4 regions of the Cytobacillus sp. BC1816 genome follow, and region 1 is predicted to be linked to each of the others. Evidence: a T-box and tRNA genes for the amino acid it is inferred to sense, from the RefSeq annotation. Region 1 holds a T-box; the other regions hold tRNA genes.
What was found. The T-box of region 1 lies ahead of argS (arginine--tRNA ligase). A T-box ahead of a tRNA ligase gene usually reads a tRNA of that ligase, here a tRNA-Arg.
Positions count from the first base shown of each region.

Region 1 (8,096 bases):
TGGGCGACATTGGCAAGGAATTTATAATGCGGTCCTTGAAGAATCGTGCTTAGCAATTTCTTAACCAGACTGCCCAGCCACAAACCTACACCAAGAATGACAAGAGCTGCAATCACATGAGGCAGGTAGGCAATTACACCTGTCGCCAATGTTACGAGGAAGTCAAGGCCAAGGATATTAAGAGCCTGCACCACAAACAACAGGACAATAATCACTTCTGCAATATAGCCAATCAGCTGGGAGAAGCTTAAACCATTGCCTGCTGCAGCAGACTTGTTTAATCCCATACCGGAGAAGTAAGAATTCAAGCCGATGCGTTCGAGTAAACTGGAGACGAATTTGCGGACCCATTTTCCGAGCCAAACGCCAATTAGCACGAAGAATATAGCTACAGCAATATTCGGCAGCATCGTCAGGACGTCATTCAGCATGGCAATGGCAGGTCCGGAAATGCCTTCAATATCCAATCTCTCGAGAGCGGCAATGACTGTTGGGATCAGAATAAGCACAAACACAACTGTGCCAATTACAGATGCCAGGCTTGTCCCTTCAAACAATCGGTTTAAGCCAAGTCTTGCGGTTAGTTTTTCACTTCCAATAGCCTGCAGGAAATTCGTTACAATATCGCGGACGATTTTTGCAACAAACCACCCGACAAATAATATCAGGGCTGCTGCAAGAAGCTTAGGCAAAAAGGCAAGGATGCTTTCAAGCATGCCGGTGAACGGTCCGGCAATTCCATTCAGGTTTAGAGCTCCCAATACAGCCGGCAGGAATACCAGCAATGTCAGGTAGAAAACAATTTTAGCTGCGTTATCAATAACATTGGCAGGCTGCTCTTTATTGTCTGTTAAATTCCATTTGCTCAGCTTTTCATGAACTTTGAGCGTTCTGCCGCTCTTTCTGATCAGCAGGCTGAGTCCAGTGGCGATCAGCCATGCGAATAATAGAATTAGAGCTGCTTTTAAAATGCTCGGCACTGCTGCCATGATGGAGGAGAACATGCCCACAAGCGGTGCAGCGATAATATCGAGGTCCAATATATTGAAGAACAAGATAAACACGAACACTAAAAGCAGATAGTAAATAATCTTGCTGATTATTTTCTCAGATGAATATTTTCTATTTGCTTTATCAGGGAATACTCTGTCATCAAGGCTGGTTTTGCGCAGGCCTTTTAAAAGGGCTTTTTCGATTGCTTTTGCGATAATCCAGCCAACTAATAATACTAATAGTGCTAATAATAAATCAGGCAGTTTGGCCAAAAGGTAATCAAATCCGCCCCAGTACCGATTATTGTCCAATATTGTCACTCCTTAAAAGAATTTGTAGAATGCATACTTTCATATACCCACTGCTTTTAGGAGTAAACAGTCTTCTTTAAATAGTCCTTTATGAAGGAGAATATCGTAAAGAATCCTGCGCTAATTCGGACAGTAGGAGGTGAATTCTGGTCAAATGAGTCCGAACCCGGTGCAACAGCCTTTAAAGAAAAAAGACTTTGGAGTGGATCTCCAAAGTCTCCTCAAAATAATTTTTGCCGTAAAAACTCCTTACGTGCTAAAACGATTCTTTGCTGCTTTTTTAAATGAGAACTGCGGAATGCTTATTCCAATCAGGATCAGCACGATTCCGAAAGTCTGTGTTTCTGAAATTCTTTCGCCAAGAATCAGCATGGCAGCAGCAACAGCGGCCGGGAGTTCGGCAGAACCTACAATCGTGGCAAGACCTGAATCTAAATGAGGTGAACCGATTGCAAAGAATACAATTGGGAAAATAGCGCCGAATAATGCCATCAGCAGCCCGAATTTCCACAGGCCCTCTAGCTGTATGCCACCGCTTATTATGACGGGGCCTGAAACAGCTGCAACCAGAAGAAGACCGCCAAATGTGATGAAGATGCTCCTCTGGATGGTTGGAATTCCTTTACCTGCCTTGCCGCTCGCAAAAATGAATACGGCAAATGTAACAGCAGATAATAAGCCATAGATCAGTCCATCAGCTTTAATAGGATGTGACCCGGAATTAATCAGGTTGCTTGCAAATACAGTCCCTATAATAAGCAAGATCGAAGAAATGACTTTTGCTTTGCTGGGCATCTTTCTTTCATATAGGGCTTCTAAAAGAATTCCTATCCAGGTGAACTGAAATAAGAGGACAACAGCGGTGGAGGCCGGATTCCGATCAAGGCTCATTCCATATAGAATGCCTGTTAAACTAAGGGAGGCACCGGTCAATAATAAAGCTGCTGTTTGTTTAAGGGTGATTTTCATTCTTTTGATAAATGGGAAAGAAAGCAACAGCAAAAGGAGCCCAAATAAATATTGGCTTCCAGTCAATTCAGGAACAGAGTGGCCGGCTTGGAGTCCGAGCTTCACAATGGATGCCAGAATGCCATAACTGCATGCGCCCAGAAAAATAAATAATGAATATTTTAAGTTTGCCATTATGGATACTCCTTTCAGAAGATGATATCAGGCAATCAGGTCAATCATAACATCTCAGTGAGCCTTTAAGGGAACGGTTTTTTTCTTCACAAAAATAAGAGCCAGTGATTTTTCTCACTGACTCTTTCTTTATTATCGATTATTCTCCTAAGTAGGCATTTAACATCCAAATATGCGTATCCAATTTCTCCATAAGACCGATGGCAAAGTCGCCTGTCACTTGATCTCCCTGCTCCTCAGCAAGCTGGGCTAAAGAAATTAATTGTTCTTTAATATGTCTATAATCGGAAGCAAGAGCAGCAACCATATCTTCTGCTTTCTTTTCCCCATTGGACTCTTCAAGAGTAGTGATGCTTAAGAACTCCTTTAATGTCGCTGCCGGTGAGCCGCCGATTGCAAGCAGGCGTTCAGCTGACTCATCCACAACTTCCGCTGCTTCATTATATAATTCTTCGAACTTTTCATGAAGGGTAAAGAAGAGTGGGCCTTTTACAAACCAGTGGTAGCGGTGCAATTTAGTATAAAGAACACTCCAGTTTGCGATTTGTACATTTAATGCTGCATGTAATTTTTCCATTGTTATATTCCCCCTAAATCATTTATATATTTATTATAACAAATACTAAATTAAAATCAATACTTATTTATAATAATTATAAATAAGGTAAATTCAAAATCCACAGTATAACCATGGCTGATTATGGTAAAGTGATATAGTACCGCTTAATTGGCAAGACATAAAGGTTAGTGAGGATTTTTAATGGAATATCTCTTATTTATTGCGCTCGGAGCGCTTATTAGTGTGCTCTCTGGTTTTTTTGGGGTAGGCGGGGGATTCATTCTTACTCCGACACTCATGCTGTTTGGCTTTTCTCCGGTAGAAGCAATCACCACGAGTTTGCTTTTTTCAATTGGCACCTCTCTTTCAGGCATTTTCGCTCATATCAGGATGAAGAATATATGGCTTAAGCAAGGGCTGATTCTTGGACTAAGCGGCATGGCAGCTACTCAGGCCGCCCACCCATTTGTGCTGTTTCTTGAGGAAAAGGGCTGGGATACGTGGGCAGTTCCTTTGTTTTATATCATTCTGCTGTCTTATTTTGCTTTGGGCATGTTAAAAAGAGGGAGAAAATCAACCAGTGCCGTTCTGCCTTCTGAACTTTCTCCATCCATTGTGAAAATGGTGCTGATTGGATTTTTTGCAGGATTTGTTTCTACGACATTAGGTGTTGGCGGCGGCTTTATTATGGTGCCTTTATCGGTTGCCTATTTAGGGATGATGCCGAAGAAAGCAGTAGGGACCAGCTTGTTTGCTGTCATGTTAATCGTATCCGCAGGCTTCCTATCCTACGCTTCTACTGTCAGCATTGATTATTGGATTGGCATTTCACTCGTAACAGGAGGCCTGATAGGATCACAATTTGGAGCAAGGCTTACCTCCTATTTTGAAAACGAAGAGATCACCTATATGCTAGGAGCCTTATATATGGCTACAGTGGCAAGTGTGATTTTGAAATTAATACATTTGAATTATACCGGCCTAGTGCTGATGGCCATCTTTGTCGGCGGATTTTTAGTAAGAAGCCTTGTGAAAGTGCAGAAAGCAAATGCCCGCATAAAGGCAAAAAAGGAGAGACCATAATGGCCTCTCCTTTTACATTTGCCGGGGCACCTTCATGCCGAGTGTTTGCATGCCGTCGGAAAGAACAATTGTGACTGCTTTGACAAGGGCAAGTCTTGATTTGACGCCGTTATCCGTTTCCAATATTCTTACCTGTCCGTAGTATTTATTGAAGGCTTGAGCCACATCAATCAAATACTTAGCCAGGACAGAAGGGGAAAGCTGCATATAAGATTGTCTGATTTTTTCAGGATACTGATAGAGCAGCTTGATAATTTCCCAGCTATAAGAATCAGATAGCCCATTTTCAGCAGATGGGACATCGTCTGCCTTACGGAGCAGGGAATAGGCCCGGGCATTGGTGTATTGCAGATAGGGTCCTGTTTCTCCTTCAAATGTCAGCATATCTTCAAGTGAAAATTCAATATTATTCATGCGGTCATTTTTCAGATCATGAAACAGAATAGCCCCGATGCCGACTGCTTCAGCGACTTCACCTTTGTTTTCCAAGCCGGGATTTTTAGCTTCGATATTATTCTTTGCGAGAAGGATTGCTTCATTCAGGACCTCCTCAAGAAGGATGACTCTGCCTTTTCGGGTAGACATCTTTTTTCCATCTTTTAAATAGAGGCCAAATGGGACGTGTGTCATATTATCCGCCCATTCATATCCCATCTTTTTGATAACGCTTTTAACCTGCCTGAAATGGATGCTCTGTTCCTGACCGACAATGTATAGGGAGTGATCAAACTGATAAGTTTCTTTTCTGTAAAAAGCTGCTGCGAGATCCCGTGTTGCATACAGGGTCGCTCCGTCGGATTTTTTTATCAGGCATGGAGGAAGGCCTTCGTCAGGCAGTTGAACCACCTCTGCACCCTCAGACTCAGCCAGCAGGTCTTTTGCCGTCAGCTCCTCTATGACGGGCTCCATTTTATCATTATAAAAGGCTTCGCCATTGTATGAGTCGAAATGAATGCCAAGCATATCATAAACCCGCTGGAATTCTTTCAATGATTCATCTCTGAACCAGCTCCACAGTGCCTGAACTTGCTCATTTCCGTTTTCAAGCTCTTTGAACCAGGAACGCGCTTCATCTTCAAGGGCTGAGTTAGCTTCTGCTTCTTCATGGAAGCGTATATAAAGGCTAAGCAGTTCCTTTATTGGATTTTCCTTCACTTTATCCGGGCTGCCCCACTTTTTATAAGCGGTGATCAGCTTGCCGAATTGTGTGCCCCAGTCGCCTAAGTGGTTGATTCTGACCGCTGTATAACCGCATTTTTCAGCTAGACTGCCTAGGGCGTTTCCAATGACTGTAGACCGCAAATGGCCCATGGAGAAGGGCTTTGCGATGTTTGGCGAAGAGAAATCAAGCACGGCTGTTTTGCCTGCGCCATCATTCAGCTGCCCATATTCCTTACCTTTGTTTAAGATTTTTTCCATTATGCCTGCACCGGCTGACTCTTTGGAAAAGAAGATATTAATGTAAGGACCAGCAGCCTCAGCTTTTTCGATATGCGGTCCCTGAATCAGGCATGCTGTCTCTTCAGCAATGGAGGCAGGTGATTTCCTGAATGCTTTGGCGAGTGTAAAACAAGGAAAAGCAAGATCGCCATGTGCCGGATTCTTTGGCGCTTCAATTAAGTCTGCAATTGCTTCGTCAGAAAGCTGCCCATTCAGCACTGAAGCCAGCTGAGCTGTGAAAATAGCTTTGAAATTGATCATATTACACCTCCTGGAAAATAAAAAAGCCCGTCTCTATAAAAATATAGAGACGAGCTGAATCTGCCCGCGGTACCACTCTGATTGTCCAAAGGACCTCTTGCGAAAGGACGTTTCCTAATATTTGAACGCATTCCTTATGAGGTTTGGTAACGGGACTCCTAACCCGGCATAGCCTACTTTCCATTCAGCTATGCATCTCCGAAGTGCGCTTCGCAAAAAGGTTTTCCGACAGGCTTGCACCGCCCCTGTCTCGCTTTTAGGAAAGAGCCCTTTGCTACTCTCTTCATCATAGACACTAAATATATTAATGTTATTATACGCTGTTGGAATTATTTTGCAACATAATTTGAATCTGTTGAAAACATATAAGTTCTATGATGGTAGCGAATGCTGAAAATCAGTCCCATCGCCATCATGTTTCCCATAAGCGAGCTTCCGCCGTAGCTGATAAACGGAAGCGGAATGCCGGTGATTGGCAGTACCTGAATAGTCATACCGATATTTTGAAATACATGGAACGTGATCATACTGATGACCCCGACGCAAATATAGGTATTAAAAGGGTCGGTCGTCTCCAAGCCGGTTTTAGTTAAGTGATAGATGAGCAGAAAGAAAAGGCTGATTACTACACTGGCACCAAAGAAGCCGTACTCCTCGCCAATGACACTAAAAATAAAATCAGTATGGGCATCAGGCACATACACCTGTCTGTCAGTAAACCCTTTACCGGATATTAATCCTGAGCCGATTGCGAGCATGGAGTTGTACAGCTGCATTCCTGCTCCCTGCTTGTGATTAACCGGGTCAAGCCAGGAATAAATTCTGCTGAACTGATAGGGGTCTATCCCAAGGTACTTCTCCAAAATCTCCGGTGCTATGATGACCAGATATAGAACGGTTCCTGCAAAGGCGCCCAGGATCCCATAAATCGGAACAAGGATTTTCCAGGTGATTCCGGAAACCAGGATGATTCCTGTTAATATGGCGATGATGACAAGGGCGGTACCCAGGTCTTCAATAATAATCAATCCTAATGGGGGCAATGTGGCTGCCCCTAATTTGATTAGAAGGAAAAAGTCCGTGCCTGCGGTCTTTGCCTGAAATTTCAGATGGTGGTCAGCGATGATTTTGCTGAGGGCAATGATAAGGAATACCTTAACAAACTCAGAAGGCTGCACAGAACCAAGTCCAGGAATGATATACCACAATGTAGCCCCTTTGCGCTCTGGTGCAATGCTATCCGGTGCAATGAATAACCCGACAAGCAATAGGATGCCTAAACCGTACAGCGGCCAAGTAAGCCTTCTGATTTGCTCGCTGTCAAAATACATGACAATTGCCACAATGATAGCTCCGACAACATAATTTTTTATTTGTGAGACGACAAAATTCCCTTCATATTGATTGGAGGATTGTCCGCTGTAAATAGCGATGCAGCTGATGAGGAAAAATAGCAGCAGAAGAAAGCATAACGTCCAATCGAATCGGTCTGAGAATCTATTATTCTTGTTCATTTGTATACACCTGGTTTCTTTACCTTTTTTTACATTTTTATCCTAACAAAGAAAAATAACCCTTACAATGGAGAACAGATTACATTTTTTCTCTGCATGTAGTTAGACGAATGAATCAGCATGATGGTTTCCTGTATTTTCAAAAAATCCGGGAATGATGCAATTTAAAATTTTTTCTCATCGGCAAGATATTTTCAGCTATTTTTGCTACAATAAGAGAATAAAATACTGGATATTTAACAGGCAGTTTCAAAAGAAGCTGTCTTTTTACTAATTTGTGAAGGCGCTTGCGCTATTCTTATCTGTCTAGCCCAGTGCTTTTCTTTGAAAACACCACTTTGGGTAACGGTTCGGAGGTTTCGCCATTGAAAAGAAGGAATCATGCTATTCGTGATCTCATCTACATCCATCTTAATGAACAGGATCAGTATGTGATGACTTATGGAATTGAGTTTGCAGAGTTTGCCCATACTCTCTCAGATTCTATTAATAATCTGCTTTTGTTAAAGCATCGTTTTGAGCATGGGGACTTTAATACCCACACGATGTTTGATTATGTGTCAAGGGACAAGCTGGGCAGGCTGGTTGAGGATGATGTATATGGCTATGGCGATTTTTGCTGGATTGATTTCGAGGAAGAGGAAGCGGTGAATGAGCTTCCCGGCCAGACAATTGCTGAGCTCCTTTATCTCGGCCATGTCAAGGAACATCTTAAGCCGCCTTTTTACAATTATCTGAGCAATCGCTATGTGTACCTTGCCCATGATGATGGCTGGTTTAACCGCACATATT
Region 1 covers NZ_CP195611.1:215,145-223,240, forward strand. Annotated here, with positions in the region: gene ACR42H_RS01195 (mechanosensitive ion channel) at 1-1,304, opposite strand, end outside; gene ACR42H_RS01200 (EamA family transporter) at 1,554-2,447, opposite strand; gene ACR42H_RS01205 (Dps family protein) at 2,587-3,024, opposite strand; gene ACR42H_RS01210 (sulfite exporter TauE/SafE family protein) at 3,208-4,089, shown strand; gene argS (arginine--tRNA ligase) at 4,102-5,787, opposite strand; T-box leader at 5,833-6,089, opposite strand; gene ACR42H_RS01220 (FtsW/RodA/SpoVE family cell cycle protein) at 6,120-7,304, opposite strand; gene ACR42H_RS01225 (hypothetical protein) at 7,670-8,096, shown strand, end outside.

Region 2 (8,096 bases), 1.3 Mb from region 1:
ATATATCACTCTATTAACAGCGTTCAAGTAAGCCTTTGAGGATGCTTCGAGCACATCCTGGGCCAATCCGCGGCCGCTGGTTTCCATTCCTTCGTAGTTCAGCTTCACATAAACCTGGGCTAAAGCGTCTCTTCCTGCCCCTACGGATTGAATGCGGTAATCAAGAAGGTTAGCTGATCCATTCAGGCATTTTTCCAATGTGTTATAAAGCGCCTCTATGCTTCCTGCTCCAGTACCGGCTTCCTGGATCACTTCGTTGTTTGATCCTGACAGGGTAACAGTTGCTGTTGGAACAGAGTTCGTGCCATACTGAATTTGGATTCCGATCAAATCATAGAATCGCTGTTCCTTGGAGAGCTTCTCTTCAAGTACGATGGCCGCAAGGTCGTCGTCTGTCATCTCTTTTTTGCGGTCGGCCAAATCTTTGAAAACTGTGAATAGCCGGTTTGCTTCTTCATCTGCTACTTCAAGTCCCAGTTCACTCAGGCGGTTTTTAAAGGCATGGCGTCCTGAATGTTTTCCAAGCACCATGGAATTGGATTGGAATCCGACTAGATCAGGGGATATAATTTCATAAGTTGTTTTTTCCTTCAGTACCCCATCCTGGTGTATTCCTGATTCATGTGCAAAAGCATTTCTTCCGACAATCGCTTTATTGGCTGGTACCACCATGCCTGTCAGCTTGCTGATCAGGCTGCTCGTTCTGCTGATTTCCTGAAGATTCAGACGGGTGGAAGCCTGATAATGATTATTTCGGATATAAAGGGCTACCGCCAGCTCCTCCAATGCCGCATTTCCTGCTCTTTCACCAATCCCGTTAATAGTGCCCTCAATCTGCGTTGCTCCATTTTCTATAGCTGAAAGGGAATTAGCTATGGCCATTCCCAAGTCATCATGGCAATGAGCAGATAAGGATACTTTATCAATAGAAGGAACATGATTTCTTAAATATTGAAAAATCTCTCCATATTCCTGCGGTGTTGTGTATCCAACAGTATCCGGTATATTAATGATCCTCGCCCCAGCCTGGATTACCTTTTCGATTATTTCAGCAAGAAAAGGCAATTCCGTCCTGGTAGCATCCTCCGCAGACCATTGGACGATCGGGAACTTTGAAGCAGCATACTTAACTGTTTCCACTGCTGTTTCAACCACTTCTTCTTTCGTTTTCTTTAACTTATATTGTCTGTGAATCGGAGAGGTTGCCAGGAATGTATGTATCCTTGGCTCAGCCCCGTCCTTCAATGCTCCCCATGCGGCATCTATATCAGAGATAACTGCTCTTGCCAGGCCTGTGACCGAGCAATTTTTAATCGTCTGGGCAATTTTCTGTACAGAAGCAAAATCACCTTTTGACGCTGCAGGAAAACCAGCTTCAATAATATCAACATTCAAGCGCTCCAGCTGCCTTGCGATTTCTAACTTTTCGGAGAAGTTAAGGTTTACACCGGCCGATTGTTCCCCATCTCTTAAGGTTGTGTCAAATATCTTAATTGTTCGCACTTACGACCACTTCTTTCTTCTTGCTGCTATTGACAAACGGCATCATTTTGCGAAGCTCTCTTCCAACCTGTTCGATCGGATGCTCATTTTCTCTTTGATTTACGGCATTGAATACCGGTCTATTTGCCTGGTTTTCCAGAATCCAGCCTTTAGCAAAATTGCCTTCCTGGATATCTTTCAAAACTGCCTTCATTTCTTCTTTCACTCTTGCATCTACCACCCGCGGGCCGCTGACAAAATCTCCCCATTGAGCAGTATCTGAGATGGAATAGCGCATTCCTTCCAGACCGCCTTCATACATAAGGTCAACGATGAGTTTTAGCTCATGAAGACATTCGAAGTATGCCAGTTCCGGCTGATAGCCAGCTTCAGTAAGAGTTTCAAATCCTGCTTTCACCAAAGAGGTCAACCCGCCGCATAGCACTGCCTGTTCGCCAAACAGATCTGTCTCGGTTTCTTCTTTAAACGTTGTTTCCAATGCACCTGCGCGAAGAGATCCAATGGCTTTAGCGTAAGCAAGGGCCAGTTCCTTCGCTTCCCCCGTTACGTCCTGATGGACTGCAAACAGTGCTGGGACACCTGCATCCTGTTCATATGTTCTTCTGACCAAATGGCCTGGTCCTTTAGGTGCTACAAGCAGTACATCACACTCTTTTGGAGGCACAATCTGATTAAAATGGATATTAAATCCATGTGCAAACATTAATGCCTGGGTTGATAGATTTGGTTCGATTTCTTCCTTGTATACTTTTGGCTGGAGTTCATCCGGCAATAAGATCATCACTACATCAGACTGTGCAGCAGCCTCAGCGACCGAATATACCTGGAAGCCGTCTTCTTCTGCTTTTTCCCAAGATTTTCCTTTTCTAAGACCGATTACAACTTCAACTCCGCTGTCCCTCATGTTTAACGCATGCGCATGTCCCTGAGAACCGTATCCGATGACCGCTACTTTCTTTCCGTTTAAATAAGCTGCATTTGCATCTCCGTTATAATACATTTTTGCCATGTTTTATCTCCCTCTCCGATTAAAATAATATTTTAGTATTAGATTTATTAAACAATGGAATATGATTTGGACTGCTGTGAAGTACGCTGTGTTCCTCTAGGGAATGCCGTTGTTCCCGTCCGGGCAAGCTCTTTGATTCCATAAGGTTTAATGAGTTCAATGAAAGCTTCTACTTTATCAGATTCACCTGTAATCTGAACGGTCATGCTATCCTTGCTGACATCAATAACAGAGGCTCTGAAGGGTTCAATCAAGGAGTATATTTCATTCCTTGTATAAGGGACCGCCTGAACTTTAATGAGGGCGAGCTCCCTTGCCACTATCGATTGATCCGTGATATCAGTCACTTTTATCACATCGATTTGCTTGTTTAGCTGTTTAGTAATTTGTTCACTGGCACTGGAGTCCTCAACATGGACCACACAAGTGATGCGCGACATCCCTTCATGTTCAGACAGGCCAACTGAAATGCTCTCAATATTAAAGTTTCTTTTGGAAAATAAATTTGTGATTCTGTTTAGAACACCCGGCCGATTCATCACAGTCAGGCATATGACTCTTTTCATGGTTTTACACCTGCCATTTCATGAAGTCCTTTTCCAGGTGCAATCATCGGATACACGTTTTCATCCGGATCCACCCGGAAGTCGATAAGTACTGGTTCGCGGTTATGAAGCACTTCATCCAATAATTCTTCAGCTTCTTCTTCAGATTGAATGACATATCCTTTTATTCCGTAAGCTTCTGCCAATTTTACGAAAGATGGCTGTACTGGAATTTTGCTGTGAGAGAAACGGGATTCATAAAATATCTCCTGCCATTGCCGAACCATGCCAAGGGCCATATTATTAAAAATTATAATTTTCACCGGCAGGTTCATTTCCTGTATAATGGCAAGCTCCTGTGTTGACATCTGGAACCCTCCGTCTCCGCAAATAGCGAGTACGCATGCTTCCGGGTCGGCCAGCTGAGCTCCGATGCTGGCGGGGAAACCAAACCCCATTGTACCAAGCCCTCCTGATGTCACCCATCTGTCTGCCTTATTAAAGCGGTAGTATTGGGCTGCCCACATTTGATGCTGTCCTACGTCTGTTACGACGATGGCATTCCCTTCCGTTTTTGAATGGAGCATTTCCATGACTTTCTGAGGCTTTAATCGTCCAGATTCTTTATCATAGAAATATGGATATTCCTCCTGCCACCTCAGGATGGTTTCCATCCATTCTTTATGGGCCGGGGGTTTTCCATCCTGCAGAATCAGCTGCTCAAGAGCTTCTTTTGCATCTGCCACAATCGGAATGGACGTTGGAACGTTCTTGCCGATTTCAGCAGGATCAATATCAATATGGGCGACTGTTGCATGTGGTGCAAAATGCTGTAAGTTTCCTGTTAGTCTGTCATCAAATCGGGCTCCAATATTTATCAGCAAGTCACATTCTGTGAGTCCCATATTGGCTGTATAACAGCCATGCATCCCTGCCATTCCGATAAATAATGGATGATCTGCGGGGAACCCGCCGAGGCCCAGGAGTGTGTGAATAACAGGAACCTGCTGCTGCTCTGCGTACTCTTTTAATTCTTTGGATGCTCTTCCATGAAGCACGCCAGCACCAGCCAGGATGACAGGCTTTTTCGATCTGCTGACCGCTTCAGTTAATTTCCTTATTTGCAGGTAATTTGGTTTTAATGTCGGCTGATATCCCGGCAGATTCACTTCCTTTTCTTCCTCAGGCTGATCTGAAACTCCCGCAGCAATGTCTTTAGGGATATCGATCAGTACCGGTCCTGGCCTGCCGGTTGAAGCTATATAAAAAGCTTCTTTAATAATTCTCGGGATATCTTCAATGCTGCGGACCTGATAATTGTATTTTGTAATTGGAGTGGTTATCCCCAGGATATCTGCCTCCTGAAAGGCGTCTGATCCAATGACTCCCGTTGCCACCTGGCCTGTAAAAACAATCAGCGGAAGTGAATCCATCATTGCGTCTGCAAGCCCGGTAACAATATTAGTGGCTCCTGGTCCTGAAGTGGCAATTACAACACCCGGCTTTCCAGATATACGGGCATACCCTTCAGCAGCATGAATTCCTCCCTGTTCATGACGCGGCAGCACATGAAGAATCTTTGAATGATACAGTTTGTCGTAGAGTGGAAGAACAGCTCCTCCAGGATAACCAAAAATCACTTCAACATTTTCTTTCTCCAAGGCTCTTAATAACAGATCAGCACCGGTGACAGGATGTGTCTCCGTTTTTGTTTCTGTTAAGGCAGCTTCCTGCAGCATTTGTTGATAACCTCCTCATGTTTTTTACTCCAATATAAAAAGCCCTTCCACCCCTAAAGACACCTATCGATTGTAGGTATAAGGGATGAAAAGGCTTTGATAACCTGTTCCACGGTACCACCCTGATTCACGCTTATAGTGCGTGCACTCATGAACAGCCACATGCTGTCCGTTTTGATAACGGGTGAAGAACACCCGGCAGCCCCTAATCGAACATCTTTCAGGACTGCGCTCAGAGGTGAGTTCATTTTAAGAGGGCATTACCGGTTTTCAGCAGGTCCGGCTCTCTGTGAATGCCTGTCATAAAACTACTTATCCTCTTCTACGCTTTTCCTATTCTGAGATTTTGATCTCATTACACTAACGCTTTAAATCATTGAATTATTAAATAAAAAAAACCCAAAATACTTATTACAAGAATGATTTCACTGAGATGAAGGTTATAATTCTATTTAACTTAAAGGTGTGAATTTCTTATATTGAGGACTATCTTACGCCCATTTTTATCAGCCGTCAACACCCTTTTTATGAATTATTTGATAATTTCGATTAGTCTGTTTTCGTGTATCCGCTTACATTGTTGATATATTCACATTCTCTGGGACAAAAAAATTTTAGATAATTTTTTTATTAAGGGAAATAACACCTGAAATGCGGTTTGAAAATTTAAGAAATTCTAAAATATTTAAGTACTGAAGGCTCTGCTGGCAGACTTCTGCCATTAAAACTAAATTAAAAATAAAAAAACTCACCAAAAAGGTGAGTAAGAATTCGGTAAGATATGTAGTGCTGCCAGATGTGTAAATGGCGTCCCAGGAGAGATTCGAACTCCCGACCGACGGCTTAGAAGGCCGTTGCTCTATCCTGCTGAGCTACTGGGACGTATTGAATATTTTTTCTTGATTGAGATTAATTAACTCAACGACAAGATTTATTATATTAGACAAATGTTAAGAAGTCAACACTTTGTAAGATATTTTTTTATTATTGAGGGAAGACTGGCTTCCCTCAGTTATTATATTCAAATTAATCGCTTTTTACCAGAGAAAAATTTTGTGTCAGTTCAGGAATTTTCCCATTAGATAAGTCATACACATCCAGTGTAACAGCCTTTCCCCTGGCTTCCAGTATGACATAGGTTTTTTCCTTTCTTCCTCTCGGCAGCCGTATGCTCCCAGGGTTAATAAATAATATCCCATTAGACATTTCAGCTCCCAGACCATGTGAATGGCCAAAACATACGATATCTGCTTCCATTTCACGTGCTTTGTATGACAGATTCATTAAGGTAGACTTAACTGAATATCTGTGGCCGTGTGTGACAAAAAAGCGGAGTTCTCCAGCTTCTTCTATTCTATCCTCCGGGAATGCTGCCTCAAAGTCACAATTTCCTCTTACAGCAGCGTAGCCTCTTAATGATTCATGATCTGCCTGAAGCTCAGAATCTCCGCAATGAATCATCAGATCCATATCAGGATGCATTTCGCGGATTTGGCTGAGTTCAGAGGTTAACCCATGGCTATCACTGACTATCAGAACCTTCATGAGTACTCAGCTCCGGCCACGAAAGAGGGAAGCAGCGCCTCCAGCTGTTTTAGAGCATTCGCCCTATGACTGATCTGGCTTTTTTCCTCCGCCATTAATTCAGCCATTGCTTTATCTTTTTCTTCCGCAAAGAAAATAGGATCATAGCCGAATCCATTAGTCCCTCTCTTTTCTCTTAAGATATGGCCTTCACAAGTCCCTGCAACTGTTACAGTAGTTTTTCCGGGTGCAGCGATTGCAAGAGCGCAATAGAACCGCGCCTGCCGCTGATGATCCGGAGTGCTTTCGAGCTCATCGAGAACCTTTTCCATGTTTTTCTGGTCGTTTTTTTCTTCTCCTGCATAGCGGGCGGAATAGATGCCTGGCTTTCCACCTAGAGCATCAATGATCAATCCAGAATCATCGGCAATTACCATTCTCCCAAAAGCTTCAGAAACGGCTTCCGCTTTCAGAATGGCATTCTCTTCAAACGTGCTTCCTGTTTCCTCTACATCGTGAAAATCAGGATAATCCAGCAGCGTTTTAACTTCATACCCAAGAGGTTTGAACATCCGTTCAAACTCTCTGGCTTTGCCTGCATTTTTGGTAGCGATAATCACTTCCTGCATGCTATGACCTCCCCTCCAGCTTTTCTCTTTTGCTTTGAATGCTTTCTGTGATATTCACTCCAAGCGCAGCCTTTTGAAACTCAAACAGCTCTGATATGCCTTCCTGTGCAGCACCCAGCATTTCCTGCAGCTGGGTATAAGAAAAAGTCGCTTCTTCACCCGTTCCCTGAAGCTCCACAAACTCACCGCTGCCAGTCATAACGATATTCATATCTACTTCCGCTGAGGAGTCTTCAATATAATTCAAATCCACTGCAGTCTGCTTGTTTTTAAGAATTCCCACACTTGTGGCAGCAAGAAAATCATTGATTGGGTAGTGAGTAAGCTTCTTGCTGCTGTAAAGTTTATCCATCGCCTGTGACATAGCGACAAAGGCTCCTGTAATGGATGCTGTCCGGGTCCCTCCATCCGCCTGGATTACGTCGCAATCAAGCCAAACCGTTCTTTCGCCAAGTGCTTCAAGATCCACCACTGCACGGAGAGCACGGCCGATCAGACGCTGGATTTCCATTGTTCTCCCTGAGATTTTCCCTTTTGCAGATTCCCTGATATTTCTCTGTTCGGTTGCTCTTGGAAGCATGGAATATTCAGCTGTTATCCAGCCTTTCCCCTGTCCCCTCATAAAAGGAGGGACCCTCTCATCGATACTTGCTGTGCAAATCACCTTCGTGTCTCCCACAGTTATAAGGACAGAGCCCTCAGGATGCTTTAAGTAATCTGTTTCAATATGTATAGGCCTAAGCTGCTTCGGTTCACGTCCATCTGCACGCATAAGCTGATTCCCCCTTCTTTTGCTTATGTTAAAAAAATTATTTAGCCAGGGCATCGCCCTAAGTATGTTTTTGTCCAGGTACATTGGCATGCCTTCATTTTACCAACAAAGAAGAGGCGGCATTAAATGCCAACCTCTTTTTCCTGTTACTATATAGTATAACAAAATCTGCACTATTAAAAACTTCCTGTATTCACATTTTCAGGGCGGGTTACAGGCTCAGATAGTTTTTGGCCATCCTCATTGACAATCTCTGCTTTGCCATCGACTGTGACAGCCACGCTTTCGATGCCCTTTTGTTCTGTCAGTGAAAGGACAAGTGCATTCAGCAAGTGCTTGGAAATCATTTTCTCTTCGAAGCTGCTGAAAACATTT
Region 2 covers NZ_CP195611.1:4,215,927-4,224,022, forward strand. Annotated here, with positions in the region: gene ACR42H_RS21465 (2-isopropylmalate synthase) at 1-1,503, opposite strand, end outside; gene ilvC (ketol-acid reductoisomerase) at 1,490-2,512, opposite strand; gene ilvN (acetolactate synthase small subunit) at 2,560-3,078, opposite strand; gene ilvB (acetolactate synthase large subunit) at 3,075-4,796, opposite strand; T-box leader at 4,875-5,130, opposite strand; tRNA gene ACR42H_RS21485 (tRNA-Arg) at 5,602-5,678, opposite strand; gene ACR42H_RS21490 (metallophosphoesterase) at 5,823-6,341, opposite strand; gene ACR42H_RS21495 (XTP/dITP diphosphatase) at 6,338-6,949, opposite strand; gene rph (ribonuclease PH) at 6,951-7,721, opposite strand; gene ACR42H_RS21505 (GerMN domain-containing protein) at 7,898-8,096, opposite strand, start outside.
Region 2: it has a tRNA-Arg gene. The T-box ahead of argS (arginine--tRNA ligase) is inferred to sense a tRNA for this amino acid. The anticodon was not compared.

Region 3 (8,096 bases), 1.4 Mb from region 1:
AGAGGTAATAAAAAGTTCAAATTCACATGAAATTTGAGGTGGAAAATGAAGTCAAATGCCATTGTCAATGCCTTTATGGCCTTTTTTATTATACACACATCTCAATTTGGTATGGGTATCCTTGGAGCTCCAAGGATCGTGTATTTAGAATCTAAGAAAGATGCCTGGATTTCGGTTTTACTGTCTGGTATAGCTATTAGCTTTATAACTTGGATAATGATATCCATACTTAAACAGAATGAAAATCGTACGCTATTTGAAATACATGAAAATTTATTTGGACGTATTTTTGGCAGCCTCATTAATGTCGTAATTGTCGTTTACTTTATGGCAGTTCATTATTCAATCACCATAAGTTATGTTGAACTATCACTTACGTGGGGTTATGAAGGTCTCTATGAATGGGTCGGTGTTCTATCATTAGTTTTGATAACAATTTATGGTGTGTCTGGCGGATTCAGAGTTGTTGCTGGTATTTGTTTTTTATCTTTTATTATTGTCATATGGATGTTATTCGTATTGTATCAACCTCTTCAAAGTTTAAATCTCGATAGAATATTACCCATTTTATCGACTAGTCCGACTGAAATTATGAATGGAGTCTACAAAAGTAGCTATACAATGTTGGGCTTCGAGGCGTTACTTTTTCTTTTTCCATTTTTCAAGGAGAAAAATAAAGTTCACTTATATAGTCAACTGGCAATATGGTTTACAACATTTCTTGTTTTAATCATTACCATTTTCTCTATATTGTTTTTTAGCTCAAAAGAATTAGAGGTAAATATCTGGCCATTTGTCAGCATTATCAGTACTATGCGTTTTCCGTTTATTGAGCGCTTTGAATTTTTAGTAGTTTCAATATGGATAATCGTAATTTTTCCTAACTTGTGTATATCGTTATTTTTATCTTCCAATGGTGTTAAACAGATTTTTCGCATAAAGCAGAAATATGGAATATGGATAATTTCAATTATCATTTTTATCTGCAGTTTTTTTATCACCAAAAGAGTTGATAATGATTATTTTATAGATAAAGTTGCTCAAATTGGATTTTATTTATGGTTTGTATACCCTGTAGTTTTATATGGCATCATTACCATTAAATCAAAAATCGTTGGTCGTTCATAAGGGGAGTTGAAATAATGAAATTAAGATTCTTTATTTTTGTTTGTACCCTTATCTGTACTTCATGTGTCCCTCCAAGCAAAATAATCGAGATGCAGGGTATTTCAACTATTCTTGGTTTTGACTTACTGGATGATGAGACTTACAAAGGCACAATAAGTCTTTTGCAATTTGACGGTTCACAGGGAAAGACAAGTACTACCATTTCTGCTGAGGGTTCTACCAGTAAAGAAATTCGACAAAGGCTGGAGCAGCAAACAAGTCATGACATTTCCTCTGGACAATTAAGAACCATCTTATTTGATAAAAAAATGGCTGAGGAAGGGATATTTTCATTTCTTGATACGATGCTAAGAGACACCAGCATAAATCCCCTCATATTCTTAGCGATCACAGACAAATCGGAGGAAACGATAAATAGTAAAGAATATGAAGAGTTTCCTGAAATGGGTTCCTATATGTATCAGTTACTGGACAAACATGAGAAAAAAGAAATGTTAATAAACTCTAACTTGCATGACTTTGTTTCCGCATTATATGAGAGTGGCATTGATCCTACGCTGCCTATTATAAAAAATATTAAAGGTGAAGCACCTTTTATAGAAGCAGTAGCATTATTCAGGGATGATAAAATGGTTGGTTCTATTTCTTTAATCAAAACCTTCTACATAAAATTATTCACTAACAAAAATGCTTTCTTAGGGGATTTAACCTTAACGATACCTTCTGATAAATTAGAGAAAACTGGAGTACTTATCTCTGAGAATGCAGAAAATGAAAAGTATAAAATTACCTTACACCCTATCAATTATCACGGGAAAATTGAGGTAGTCAATAATGAAATAGTAAACTTAAACGCGTCTATTTCAGTTTCAATATTAGAAACTCAGCCATCCGCTTCCATAATTGATAAAGAATCAACAAGAAAATTAGAGCGCTTGATTGGTGAAGAACTTAAAAATGAATTCGAGAAAATTCTTGAGGAATTAAAAATCTTAGAAACAGATCCCATAGGAATTGGAAGAAAAATAAAAAGTTTAAGGAAATATTCTCATTTAAGCAATGGAGAATTAAGTGAGAAGTATTCTGCACTAAAGATAAAGCCAAATATAACTGTAGAAATTAAGCGGCCTGGAGCAGTTAATTAGGAAAAAATTTCGTTCCGACCCCAAACCGACCCCAAACTTGGAATTCAAAGGTTTATGACTACTCAAATTGAATAAAATAAAAAAAGCAAAACCCTTCATATAAAAGGGTTTTGCGCTTTTCTTTTGTAGCGTCCCAGGCGAGATTCGAACTCACGACCTACAGCTTAGGAGGCTGTCGCTCTATCCAGCTGAGCTACTGAGACAAAATAATATAACACAGTTACTTATTATAATCCCATAATCAAAAATGGTCAATGGTTATGCCTAAATTAAAAACCGGCCAGTAATACCTGACCGGTTTCTATCCTAGCTTGTAAGTTTTTTACGGTAAAATCTGGCATATGCCTTTGATTTATCTTTTAGCTTCTTTAGCTGTGATGTTTTCAGTTCTATAATAGGCTGGGCAAATGAAGTAATCAGTTTGCTTGAGAGAAGCAAAGTCAGCAGCAGCGATATTCCGGCAAGCAGCAGGAAGTTTTCCGGTTTGCTGAAAAAGCCCTGTACATCACTTTCCCTGAATACTCGTACAAAGAATCCGTGAAGCAGATAGACATAAAGTGTATTTTTCCCTAAATCAGTAAAGAAATATTGTTTGCGGGGAACAAAAGCAAAGAAGCTAAAGACCATAATTAAACTTAGGACATAAAAGCCCAATCTCGTTAAGACCGCCCCAATCGAAGCTGCCCCCATTTCAGTATATGGCTTTGAGCCAAGCAGCCACTTATAATCCACTTCCGGATAGAGATAAAAACCTATAAAAACTACAGCAAAAATAGCTAATGCACTAATTCTGAACTTTGGCTGGAATAGCGCATAAAAATGCTCCTTCTTTAAATAATACCCCAATAGGAATAAAGGAAAGAACACAAATGTTCTGGATAAACTTAAATAATTTGAGATCCAATCGGCATATCCGACAGCAAGCCCGATAATAAAAGCAGCTGCCAGGGAATATACAGCTTTATACTTTGCAAAGAATAGAAGCATGATATTCCAGCAAAACATGCTGATCAGGAACCATAAAGACCAATGCGGGTTAAAAGGATCCAACTCAAAGGTACCTTTATTATATAAAAAATAAAAGAAGATCGAATAAATAACCTGAAAAATAATATATGGCAGTATGAGCTTTTTTGCAATTTTCTTTATATAGCCTTTTTTATAAAAGCCTTTTGCAAAAAAGCCGGATACCAGTATAAATGCAGGCATATGGAACGTGTAGATTACCTTATATAAAGTATAGATTGTTTCATTATCTTCAATAAAAGAGCGGAGTAAATGTCCGAAAACGACAAAGAAGATTAAGATAAACTTCGTGTTGTCGAAGTAATAGTCACGTTGTTTCATAAGTCCTCCTCTATTAAAGACCCCCATAAATTCTCTTTCTTTCTTTACCCACTTTAACATGAAGGAAACTTCTTTTCTCGTGTAAATAGAAGGTTTAATTTACAGAAAAAGTAAAGGTTTCGAACTCTGAAATTGCTGTAATACTACTAAAAAATTTCTGTTATACAAAGAAAACTTGCTTGTTAGCTCATATATTATATGGGTTGAAAGGTTAATGTAAAATCTGTTTCAAATTTTATTTAAAGAAGATCATTTTTGTCGCAGATAAAAGGGATTAGTTCGATTAGTATGTCATACCTGATGCTGACGTGTAGAAATCAGGCTTTTAAAGGTAAGAACTTAAAGGGAAAAGGGGAAGGGAAAGCTGTACTAAAATAAAAAATTGGAAAAATAATCTTCAAATGTCTTTTTTGTTCTATTATAATGAATTGAAAGAATAGTAAAAAAGAATTAGATATATACTAGTTCAATTGTTCGCATCTGGTTCAATCATAAAGGGGGAAGTTATGTTGAAAGGGGTAAGAAAATTTATACCTGGCAAGAAGGAAAGAAAAGAATCGTCCAAGTCAAAAAAGTTTAAAATAGGCAAGTATTTAAATAAAATGGCTAGCACGAAGTGGTGGAAGAACCTGAAGCTTGGCCAGAAATATGGGGTTGCGCTTTTTGTGACCATTGGACTATTCACGGTTTCCACCGTTCTTACTTTCTTCTTGCTGACAATTGCCAATTCAAAACTGGAGATTGTTAAGGAGTCTGGGGAAAAGGCCATTAAGATTACTGAATCAGCGGCCACTTTTCATCATAAAGGGAGTACGATTGGAAACTTTATCATTGACTCCAACCCCAAACATTTAAAAACATTTGATGAGCTGACGGAGGATTTTAATAAATTGAAAGAGGAAATTTCTCCAGAACTGAGCGATTCAAAATTAAAAGACCTTTTTAGACAAATCGATGAAAATGATCAAAAAATCACCAGTTTATTTCATGATGTCATTGAACCTGAAGTGAAACTGCAGCATGCAAGAGAATATAGGCTGGGGAAACTGCAGGCAGATAATATTATTACTGAAACGGTTGATAAATTAAATACCCTTAGCAGCATGATGAAAGAGGATCAGCAAAAGGCTGTGTCTTCTGCTAAATCTGGTCTTATCCTTACTTTAATAGTACTTGGTATTTCAATCATTATCTCTGCTATCCTGGGAATCACAACCATCCTTTTTATCGGAGGTATAATTTCTAAAAAACTAAATGCCATTGTCCAATTCTCAAATGAGATTTCAGGAGGAAACCTCAATGCGGATTCAGTGGAATATGAGGGTGATGATGAAGTAGCACAGCTTAGCAGAGCCATGAATTCCATGAAAATAAAACTGCAGACCATGATTCAGGAAATTAATGCGGTTTCAGGGTATGTGACAGAAAGAAGCGGAGAACTGAATATTACTGCAAATGAAGTAAAGGCAGCCAGCCAGCAGGTGGCTTCAACCATGCAGGAACTGTCCGGAGGAGCTGAGGATCAGGCGGGTTCTGCAACGCGTTTATCTTTAATGATGGACGAGTATCTGGAAAAAGTGAAAGAAGCTTCATACAGCGGCAATGAAATAAAGAGTGCTTCCACAGAGGTGCTATCGCTTACTGAAAATGGAAACAAGCTAATGAAAGAATCCCAGGAACAAATGAGATTAATTAACCAAATAATGAAGTCTTCTGTTGACAAGGTAAATGGACTTGATGATCAGACAAAACAAATTTCCAGATTAGTTAAGGTTATAAAGGAAATTGCAGACCAGACCAACCTTCTGGCATTAAATGCAGCAATTGAAGCAGCCAGGGCCGGTGAGCATGGAAGAGGTTTTGCAGTAGTGGCAGATGAGGTTAGGAAACTGGCTGAGCAGGTATCATTCTCGGTTTCAGATATCACTAAGATTGTCGGTGGTATTCAAAAGGAGTCAAACGGTGTGGCCACATCACTTCAAACAGGCTATGTTCAAGTTGAAAAGGGAACCGAGCAAATTCAATTGACAGGACAAACATTTCAGAAAATTTATGAGGCAGTTAACTCAATGTCCACAAATGTCAGTGACATTTCCCGCAGCCTCGAGCAGGTATCCATTAATTCTGCCCATATGAACCAGTCCATTGGCAGTATTGCCGCAGTATCTGAGGAATCTGCTGCAGGAATCGAACAAACGAGTGCCTCAATGGCTCAGACTAACCATTCAATGGAGGAGATCTCGGATAACGCACAGTCCTTGTCGGAATTGGCAGAACAATTAAATGAGATGATTGCAAAATTCAAATTGTAATATCCAGGCATACTCTTGACAGGGTATGCCTTTTCTTCTCTCCCAAACCCTTTGATATGAAAAATTAATAGGATAGTTTTCTCGGAGATTTAAAGGTTTTAGTCAGATTTTGTAGAAATATTTAATTAATTGCATACCCCAATAGGAGGAAATAGAGTGGTCATTATGAATCAGGAAATCAGGAGACTCTATGCCAGGATTGAGACTTTGGAAAAGGAAAATAATATTTTGGCCAATGATAATTCACCTAAATATAATATATTCTCACGCTCAAATGATGGAATTTTAATTTTTGATTGCCTGGAGAGAATTGTTGATGTTAATCCATCATTTGCTGAAAGCCTAAAGATGGATAAACAGCACCTGATCGGCAGGAGCCTGTCTGACTTCGTGCCAAAAAATTGGCATTTCAAGATTGAAAAGCAAAGGGAAATATTAAAGAAGAAGGAAAGTGTCCGGGGTATTCTTCCAATATATAACGGCAGAACGATAATAGAGTTTGATTTTACTACCAGCATCCTTAATGAAGGCGGCCTTTATATGTGTATATTAAGAGATGTAACGAGTAAGCGGCTCCTCGAACGGAAAGTGAAAAAGAATGAAGAGCTGTATGCTGACCTATTTACCGAAGCCCTGGATGGAATCATTTTTTGGCGTGGGAATGGTGAAATAATTGATGCGAATGAAGCTGCTTGCCGAATATTTGAATGTACCCATGATGAGCTTCTCAATAAAAAGATAAAAGATTTTGTATATGAAAAATCGGAAAGATACAAAAGCATTGTTAAAGAGATGTTCGTTAAGGGCAGCATACGGGATGAACTTGTTTTTCTTATGCCAAATGGCCAGTTCAAATCTTTGGAGTTTACAGTGAAATTGAACTCCGTTGAAGGCTACCATATGACAATCTTCAGAAATGTCAGTGAGCGTCACGCTATGGAAAAAAGCTTAAGGGAAAGCGAACAAAAATTCCGCATGATATTTGAAGGAGCACTTGAAGGGATTCTGCTCTGGAACAATCAGTTTGAAATAGTCGATATTAATCAATCAGGTCAGAGAATGCTTCAAATGACAAAAAAGGAGCTTATCGGTGTTTCGCTGCACAGTATTTTAAATGACTGCAATATAACCGAAGATGAATTAAAGGAGCAGATAAAAAACATTCACTCTGCGGGGCAATCAGACGGTAACCTATCCTTTACTCTGAAATCAGGCAGAAAGAAGTTCTTTGAGTTTTCCAACAAGCTGAATATTTTTTCTAATATCAGTATGACAACATTTAAAGACGTAACTGAGAAGCTGGAAATGGAAGAACAGCTTCGTAAATCAGACACTTTGAATGTGATTGGAGAATTGGCAGCAGGAATTGCCCACGAGATCAGAAACCCAATGACAGCACTTAAAGGCTTTATACAGCTGCTGGAGGACAGTGTGAAGGAAGATCATACTATGTATTTCAATGTGATTACCACTGAGCTTAGCAGGATTGATTCAATTATTAATGAATTTCTCATACTTGCTAAGCCTCAAGCTGTCAAATTTGTGGAAAAAGACATATCTCAAATCATGAAGGAAACAGTCGATCTCCTTAGTGCTCAGGCTGTGCTCCATAATGTTCAATTCAGGACTTATTATGAAAAGAATTTGCCCAATGTTTTCTGTGAATCCAATCAAATGAAAAAGGTCTTTATCAATATTATAAAAAATGCCATTGAAGTTATGCCTAAAGGAGGATATATTACTGTATCCATTCGGAAAGATCTAGATAATAAAGTTCACATATTTATAAGGGACGAAGGGACAGGAATACCTGCGCATAAAATAAAAAAGCTTGGTGAACCTTTCTATACTACAAAGGAAAGAGGCACTGGACTTGGTTTAATGGTTACATATAAAATTATTGAAGAACACAAGGGAACAATTGAAGTGGAAAGCAAATTGGGGGAAGGAACTGTATTCCACATCTATTTACCCTATGTTTTAAAGGCGGGAATGAAATGACAGGCAGAGTTTTTTCTAAAAAAAACACACCGGCAGGAGACATTTACATTGTCAGTGAAAATGGAATCCTTTCGGCTTTATACTTGGGGGAAGAAGATTTTCTCGAAGGGGAAGATGTTTTATCGTTGCAATTGGATCCCTCCGACTCTTTAATAAAAATGTG
Region 3 covers NZ_CP195611.1:1,581,989-1,590,084, forward strand. Annotated here, with positions in the region: gene ACR42H_RS08375 (spore germination protein) at 1-8, shown strand, start outside; gene ACR42H_RS08380 (GerAB/ArcD/ProY family transporter) at 46-1,128, shown strand; gene ACR42H_RS08385 (Ger(x)C family spore germination protein) at 1,143-2,273, shown strand; tRNA gene ACR42H_RS08390 (tRNA-Arg) at 2,403-2,476, opposite strand; gene ACR42H_RS08395 (acyltransferase family protein) at 2,580-3,620, opposite strand; gene ACR42H_RS08400 (methyl-accepting chemotaxis protein) at 4,127-5,932, shown strand; gene ACR42H_RS08405 (PAS domain-containing sensor histidine kinase) at 6,098-7,933, shown strand; gene ACR42H_RS08410 (methylated-DNA--[protein]-cysteine S-methyltransferase) at 7,930-8,096, shown strand, end outside.
Region 3: it has a tRNA-Arg gene. The T-box ahead of argS (arginine--tRNA ligase) is inferred to sense a tRNA for this amino acid. The anticodon was not compared.

Region 4 (8,096 bases), 900 kb from region 1:
CAGGATCGCGCTCAGCAAGTACTTTTACTTTATGGCCGCCAACAACAAGATAATCGCCGTCAACTGTTACTTCTTCATTTAATGTTCCGTGTACGGAATCATATTTTAAAAGGTGTGCAAGCATGTTTGCATCTGTAAGGTCATTTACTGCAACAACCTCTACGTTAGGGTTTTTAAGAGCGGCACGGAAAACAACACGCCCGATTCTTCCAAATCCGTTAATACCAACTTTAACTGCCATGATTATTTCCTCCTTAGAAAGGTAGATTTAAATATTTGAAAAGGGATTACCCTTTTAACAACTGTTTTGCTGCACCTTCATCTGTCACTAAAATGGTAGAGGATGGTGCCCGTTTCATGTATGCCGCAATGGCTTTTGCCTTTGATGAGCCGCCTGCCACTGCAATGACATGTTCAATATGGGATAGGTCATCCAGCTGAAGGCCGATGGTCTGAACCTTATGTACAACCTCGCCGCCTTCATTGAAGTAATAGCCAAAGGATTCTCCTACTGCTTGGGCATGCTTGATTTTAACAAAATCTTCTTCACTGGTTTTGCGGCGTTCCGCCATTGTAATAGCGTCCCCAATCCCGTGTAAAACCATGCTTGCAGATTTGATCTGAGTGATTACTTCTTTAATATTGGGTTCTTTAATGATGCTTTCATACATCTCCCTGCTCACCTGGTCCGGTACATAAAGGACGCGGTGTCTGGAATCTGTATGATCAGCCATTTTTGCACAAATGGTGTTAGCCTGATTTTTAACATCTTCCCCAATTCCGCCCCGTGCCGGCACAAACAGCCAATCCCGTTCAGCAAGATCAGGGGTTAGCATCTCTGCTACGGCTGCCATTGTGGATCCGCCGGTAACTGCGATGATATTTTTGCCTTTGAGCCTTGATTTCATACACATCGCTGTGGCCCTGCCAAGCTCCTGCTTCACCCATGGAGATTCATCGCTGTTTCCGGAAACAATGATCGCCTGGCGAATGCCAAGTTTTCGGGATAATTTCTGCTCCATTACGGCTATACCCGATATATCCCTCATTATTCCTTCAAGAGCTTCAAGCAAATCCTTGCCATCGGCAGAAAGGCTCATTCCCGTACTTGAAATGCGGATCAGGTTCTGGTCTTTTAAAAATTCAACCTCACTTCTCAGCACTCTTTCCGTCAGGCCCAAACTTACTGCAAGGCTCCTTCTTCCAACCGGCTCCATCAGCCCTATATAATAAAGGATCCCATGGCGCTTCTGCATAACCGCAAGCATATCAGGCAATAATCTTTTTTGAATATCAATTAGTGAGTACATCCGGAAAGCTCCTTCATCATATGTGGTCATTTTTTGTCCCGCATAGACATATTATGTCCCACTTACCACAAAAAAAATCACCCTTGCTTCTCTTTCATAATAGCAAGAGTGAGTATTGAAATCAACTGATTAATCTCAGTTTTTTTCTGTAAGCGCTTCACTTAGCGTAATGACATCAATATGCCCGAACTGCACTTCATCCCCATCAATTTCAACAACCGGGATCATGAGCCCATACTTCTCTGTCAGTTCATCGCTCCCGTCAATGTCTTTCTCAATTAAGTTAAAATCGTACTCTTTCTTTAATTCCATTATTACATCCTTGGCTTTATCACACAGCGGGCATCTGCTGCGTGTATAAAACACGACCTCTGGCTGTTTCAATCAGCAAATCTCCTTTGTCAGTCATACCTTTTCCGTTTAGATGATGATGGGATGCCCAGCTGATCCCGATATTTTGCAATCGTCCTTCTGCTGACAACCATCCCCTCTTCTTCCTTCAGCAGCTTCACAAGCTCCTGATCGGATAAAGGCTTTTGCTTATTTTCCTTTTCTATCATTTTACCAATAATCGTCTTGACCTGCTGTGAAGACGTATTTTCATCGGATGTAGTTTTAATCGTGCTTGAGAAGAACGACCTGAGCTCATACGTCCCATATGGCGTTTGCGCATATTTTTCACGGACAGCACGGCTGACAGTTGATTCATGAATATCGAGCTCATCTGATATTTCCTTCATGGTCATCGGCTTCAGATGTGAAGGTCCTTTTATAAAAAAGTCCTGCTGTTTTTCAACGATTTTAAGGGTCACATTCGCAAGAGTCTCTTTTCTCTGCTCTATGCTCCTCATGATCCATTGATAATCCTGCTGCTTTTCCTGAAGAAAGCGGCTGACATTCCGGTCTCCAGAGGCCGCAAACTTTTTATAATAACCTTCATTAAAACTGATTTTAGGAAGCACTTCATCAAAAACACTTACAGAAAAAGAGCTTCCATCCCACTGAATTATCACGTCCGGTGTTATATATGCGGATTTCTCACTTTGGAAGGATGAAGCCGGCCGTGGATTCAAGGTCTGCACGAGGTCGAATACCTCCTGAATCTCTTTTAGCTCCACACCAAGCTGCCTGGCAATCTCTTTCCATTTCTTCTCCGCAAAAAAGGTAAAGTATTCATCTATAATGATTTCAGCCAGTTCATTTCTCTCTGGCAATCTCTTAATCTGCAGGGAAAGGCACTCCTGAAGATTCCTGGCGCCAACACCAGCAGGCTCGAGTTCCTGCAATTCTTCAAGCATCTGTTCCATATTTACAAGAGGCATCTGGAGAGCCTTGGAGGCTGTCTGTAAGTCTGCTCGCAAGTAACCGTTTTCATCAAGGCTCTCAATAAGATGCTCAATTACTTTTTGTTCGTCCTTGTTTAATTTCAAATGAAGCTGCGACTTCAAATATTCATCCAGCATCATCGTCTTTCCGCAGCCAATCTGCTCAATCCAATTAATTTTATCTTTTTCGACTTTTATTCTTGTCGGTTTGACACGGTCATAACGTGGATCCATCGTCTGGACTTGACCGGACTCTACTTTTAAAAGGGGATTTTCAAGTGCCTTGCTTTCCAAAAAAGCAGAAAGCTCCTGTGTGCTGTATTGCAGAAGGGCAATCGCCTGCGTCAGCTCCTGTGTCATTGTTAATTTCATTGTCTGCTGCTGCCATAACCCAGCTTTCAAATTCATCATACATTCCCCCTGTCCTCATTTTACAATATTCCCGGTAAATGTTGTATGGAAATATCTTGGCAAATACAATCACACCGGCACTTCTCCATCTTTCTGAATACTTCACAATATGCATGGAAGAGGGAAGAATATTCATTTTTCATGGTGAAAACTGCGGATTTTAAGGATTTTTTTGAAATTCAGGCTTAAATTTAGGAAGTTTTTTAGATTTATGTGCGGATAGATGAATCTTATTTGCGGATAAGGGCCATTTTCTTGCGGATAAATTTTTTTATGTGCGCATAGCTGAATTTATTTACGGAAAGCGAAAAAAGTAAAAACTCCCTGTCCAAATCAGACAAGGAGTTTTGGCAGCGCCCTCGGCAGGAATCGAACCCACATCTTAAGAACCGGAATCTCACGTGCTATCCGTTGCACCACGAGGGCAGTATTTTTATAGCTGGCTGACCAAGCGCTCAGCCGCTACGATAACTAATTATATGATATGTTTATTCACTTTGCAAGTCTCCTTTTTGTTTAAAAATTGGAACAATGGGTATCATGGAATGAGATAGCACAGCACAGAAAAAAGTGTCGAACGAATCAGACACGATTTCCATGCGATTTGTTTGACCTTAATTGACCATCAGTGTATCATGATAATACATAGGAGTTAAAGAATTTTCTTTACTTGGAAGAACATGCTTGATCATCTTGTGTGATGACCTTATCTTGAAGGAGGAATTGGAAAATGAACCTAATCCCTACAGTTATTGAACAAACAAACCGCGGGGAGCGCGCTTATGATATTTACTCCCGCCTTTTAAAAGACCGCATCATTATGCTGGGAAGCGCAATCGATGACAATGTGGCAAACTCAATTGTTGCCCAGCTTTTATTCCTTGAAGCTGAAAACCCTGAAAAAGATATATCCATTTACATTAATAGCCCAGGCGGAAGCATTACGGCTGGTATGGCTATTTATGATACGATGCAATTCATCAAGCCAAAGGTACAAACCATCTGTATCGGAATGGCAGCATCCATGGGTGCTTTTCTTCTTGCTGCTGGTGAGAAAGGCAAGCGTTTTGCCCTTCCAAACAGTGAAGTCATGATTCATCAGCCGCTAGGCGGAGCCCAGGGACAGGCGACTGAAATCGAAATCGCTGCAAAGCGCATTCTTTTCCTTCGCGAAAAACTAAACACAATTCTTTCAGAGCGCACTGGACAGCCGCTTGAAGTCATTGCGAAAGACACTGACCGCGATAACTTTATGACAGCTGAGAGAGCTCTTGAATACGGTTTGGTTGACCAAATCATTACAAGAAACTCTTTGGATGAGAAGAAAGATAAATAAAAAGAATAAAAAAACAACTCGCATCTTCCCGATGCGAGTTGTTTTAGTTTTCCTTTTGAATATAGTTCGCAAGTGCCTCAAGAGCTTCGTTTTCGTCGTTCCCTTCGGCCTTGAGGGTAATGACTGATCCTGAGCTTACAGCCAGGCTCATCAGCCCCATTATGCTTTTGGCATTTACCTTCTTACCGTCCTTCTCCAGAAATATATCGGATGAGAACCGATTGGCCTCCTGTACGAACAATGCAGCCGGACGTGCCTGTAATCCTGTTTTCAGCTTAACCTCAACCTGTTTTTCCGCCATTGTATATCTCCTCCCTGCTGATCCCTCTGTCAGTGAGCATCTATAGTGTCGCCCACCCGGAGTTTCTCAGCGATTTCATCTATTTTTCTTAATCTGTGATTAATACCCGATTTACTGATATTCCCGCCTGAGACCATTTCCCCAAGCTCTTTTAAAGTGACATCCTGGTAAGCTACACGCAATTCAGCAATTTCCCGCAGTTTGTCAGGCAGAACCTGAAGTCCGACAGTTTGATCGATGAACCGGATATTTTCCACCTGGCGCAGCGCAGCTCCGATTGTTTTGTTTAAGTTCGCTGTTTCACAATTTACGAGTCGATTGACCGAGTTTCGCATATCGCGGACAATCCGGATGTCTTCAAATCGGAGCAGAGCTGCGTGTGCACCAATAATATTTAGGAACTCCGTAATTTTTTCGGCTTCCTTTAAATACGTGATATAGCCTTTTTTCCGTTCAAGCGTTTTGCTGTTCAGCCCGAACGTATTCATCAGTTCACACAGGGAGTCATTATGCTCCTTGTAAAGTGAAAATATCTCCAGATGATAGGAGGAGGTCTCCGGATTATTTACCGATCCCCCGGCAAGGAATGCACCGCGCAGATAAGAACGCTTACAGCATTTCTTTTTAATGAGCTCCTTGGAAATATCGTGTGTAAATACGAATCCCTCACTTAAAATTTTAAGATCATCCAGAATCATGCTGGCCTGTTCCGTTAGCCTGACAATATAAACATTGTTCTTTTTCAGCCGCATTTTTTTCCGGACCAGGAGCTCGACCTGAACGTTGTAATTCCTTTTAATCAGAGTGTAAATCCTTCTTGCAATTGCTGCATTCTCCGTCTGAATATCCACAATCAATTTCCGGCTGGAAAAAGAAAGTGAACCATTCATCCTGATCAAGGCGGACAATTCCGCTTTGCCGCAGCAGTCTTTTATTTCCAGGTTCGTCAATTCTTTTTTCGTTTCCGAAGCGAAAGACATCCCTTCACCCCCTATCCGCAAAAGCGCTAAGCCAGTAGCATATAAAAAGATATTCTTCACTGAGCAAACGTATGCACAGTTTATTTTTTACCGGCAAAAGCCCTTTCACACCTGTATATTACGCGTTAAAACGCCTATTGGTTTCATGTAAAAGTAAATTATATAGCATTTGGGCAACTTCTTTTGTATCATGGCGAATGATCCCGCCTTCGTGGCTGACAATTTCACCGTGTATAATTTCAAGGCCCAGTTCCGTAAGAGCGCCTGTATCATATACAACAGGCTTCGCCATTTCCTCGCTGTACCGCTCCTGAATATGGGCAGGAATTTCCTCATTGTTTACCAGAATGGTATTGATAAAAGCACAGTCCATATGATCATACAGTGCTTTTACATGATTACTTGCCGTATAATCGAGCGTCTCTCCTGCCTGAGTCATTAAATTGCATATATACACCTTTTTCGCTTTAGAATGACAGACTTCACGTCCCAGTCTAGGGACAAGCAGGTTTGGAAGAATACTGGTATATAAGCTTCCTGGCCCTATGATGATCATATCAGCCTGTCTGATTGCCTGCAGTGATTCTGGCAGGGCTTTAATATTTTTAGGCGTTAAAAATACCCGTTTAATTTTTTTGCCGGAATAAGGAATCTTTGATTCTCCCGATACTATGGTCCCGTCTTCCATTTCGGCATGAAGGACCACACTCTGGTTGGCAGCCGGCAATACCTTTCCCCTTACGTTTAACACCTTGCTCATCTCCTGAATTGCATGAACAAAGTTTCCTGTAATCGAGGTCATGGCCGCCAGAATTAAATTGCCAAGCGAATGCCCGGATAACTCATTGGATGTCGCAAAGCGGTGCTGGAACATCTCCTCAATAAGCGGCTCCACGTCTGAAAGAGCTGCCAGCACATTTCGGATGTCACCGGGCGGCGGGATATGAAGATCATTTCTCAATCTTCCTGAACTGCCGCCATCATCGGCAACTGTCACAATGGCAGTAATATCAACAGGGTATTGTTTCAATCCCCTTAAGAGGACAGGAAGCCCTGTTCCTCCACCGATGATGACGATTCTTGGCTGTCGGTTCATTTGATGTTTTCCTTTCTCCTCTCGATGTCACGGTGCGTGATTGCCGTATGGTAATCCTTGCTGAAGTGGTCAGCAATATATTCTGTCAGCGCCACCGAGCGATGCTGGCCTCCCGTACAGCCGATTGCAACGACCAATTGAGCTTTCCCTTCCCGTTTATAATGCGGAAGCATGAAGCTCAGCAGCTCCGTAACCTTTTCGAGAAATTTACTTGTTTCGGTCCATTTCAGCACATAGCTGGATACCTCTTCATCTAATCCTGTCTTCGGCCTCATATGCTCAATATAATGCGGATTCGGAAGGAACCGGACATCGAATACCAGGTCGGCATCAATTGGAATTCCATGCTTAAAGCCAAAAGACATGACATTAACCGTAAATATAGTTTTTCTATTCAATGAGAATTCCGTTAGAATTTTCTCGCGCAATTCCCTTGGTTTCATTTGTGATGTGTTATAAATAAGCTGGGCCCTGCCTTTTAATTCTTCGAGCAGCTCCCGTTCAAGCTTTATGCCTTCAAGAGGCAATCCTGATGGTGCAAGGGGATGGAATCGTCTTGTTTCTTTATATCTTCTGACGAGCGTCGAATCATCTGCATCAAGATATAAAATTTGCGGGGTGACCCAGGATGTCTCGGATAATTCATCCAGCGCTTTAAATAAGTGGTCAAAAAATTCACGGCCGCGCAAATCCATCACCAATGCCACCTTATTCATTTTATTCCCTGATTCCTTCATAAGTTCAAGGAATTTCGGCAGCAGAGTCGGCGGCAAGTTATCTACACAGAAGAAGCCAAGATCTTCAAAGCTTTGGATTGCTACTGTTTTCCCTGCCCCTGACATCCCCGTAATAATCACCATTTGAGTATCATTAACTGCACCCGTACTCATTCATAATTTCCCCCTGTATCTGTCAAATTCAGCTTGGATCCAGCCTGTAACTAAGCAGTTCAAAATCAGGCGTATACGTAAACGTTCCATAAATCATGCCCTGTCCATGAATCATATACTCCAAAATATGTGAATCTCCGGCAGCCATCGGCAGATTCTTAATCTCTGAAAACGGATGCCAGCGAAGCTTGCCTTCCTCTGATTCATCCAGGTTCAGCCCATCAGAAGCTGTAGCAAGGAAAGTAAACATCATCCACTCCTGTACAACCTTATCGCCATCCTTCATGATGAACGTGAAAATGCCTTTAATATTCGGATTGCGCAGATAAATGCCTGTTTCTTCCCTGAACTCACGGATGCACGAGTCCCTCACTGATTCACCCGGCTCCATCTTTCCGCCCGGAGCCACCCACCAGCCTCTTCTCGGCTTCTGTAAAAGCAATACTT
Region 4 covers NZ_CP195611.1:4,657,955-4,666,050, forward strand. Annotated here, with positions in the region: gene gap (type I glyceraldehyde-3-phosphate dehydrogenase) at 1-241, opposite strand, end outside; gene ACR42H_RS23675 (sugar-binding transcriptional regulator) at 288-1,310, opposite strand; gene ACR42H_RS23680 (glutaredoxin family protein) at 1,446-1,694, opposite strand; gene rpoN (RNA polymerase factor sigma-54) at 1,712-3,043, opposite strand; tRNA gene ACR42H_RS23690 (tRNA-Arg) at 3,401-3,472, opposite strand; gene clpP (ATP-dependent Clp endopeptidase proteolytic subunit ClpP) at 3,777-4,382, shown strand; gene ACR42H_RS23700 (HPr family phosphocarrier protein) at 4,426-4,683, opposite strand; gene whiA (DNA-binding protein WhiA) at 4,713-5,663, opposite strand; gene ACR42H_RS23710 (gluconeogenesis factor YvcK family protein) at 5,782-6,759, opposite strand; gene rapZ (RNase adapter RapZ) at 6,756-7,649, opposite strand; gene ACR42H_RS23720 (8-oxo-dGTP diphosphatase) at 7,678-8,096, opposite strand, start outside.
Region 4: it has a tRNA-Arg gene. The T-box ahead of argS (arginine--tRNA ligase) is inferred to sense a tRNA for this amino acid. The anticodon was not compared.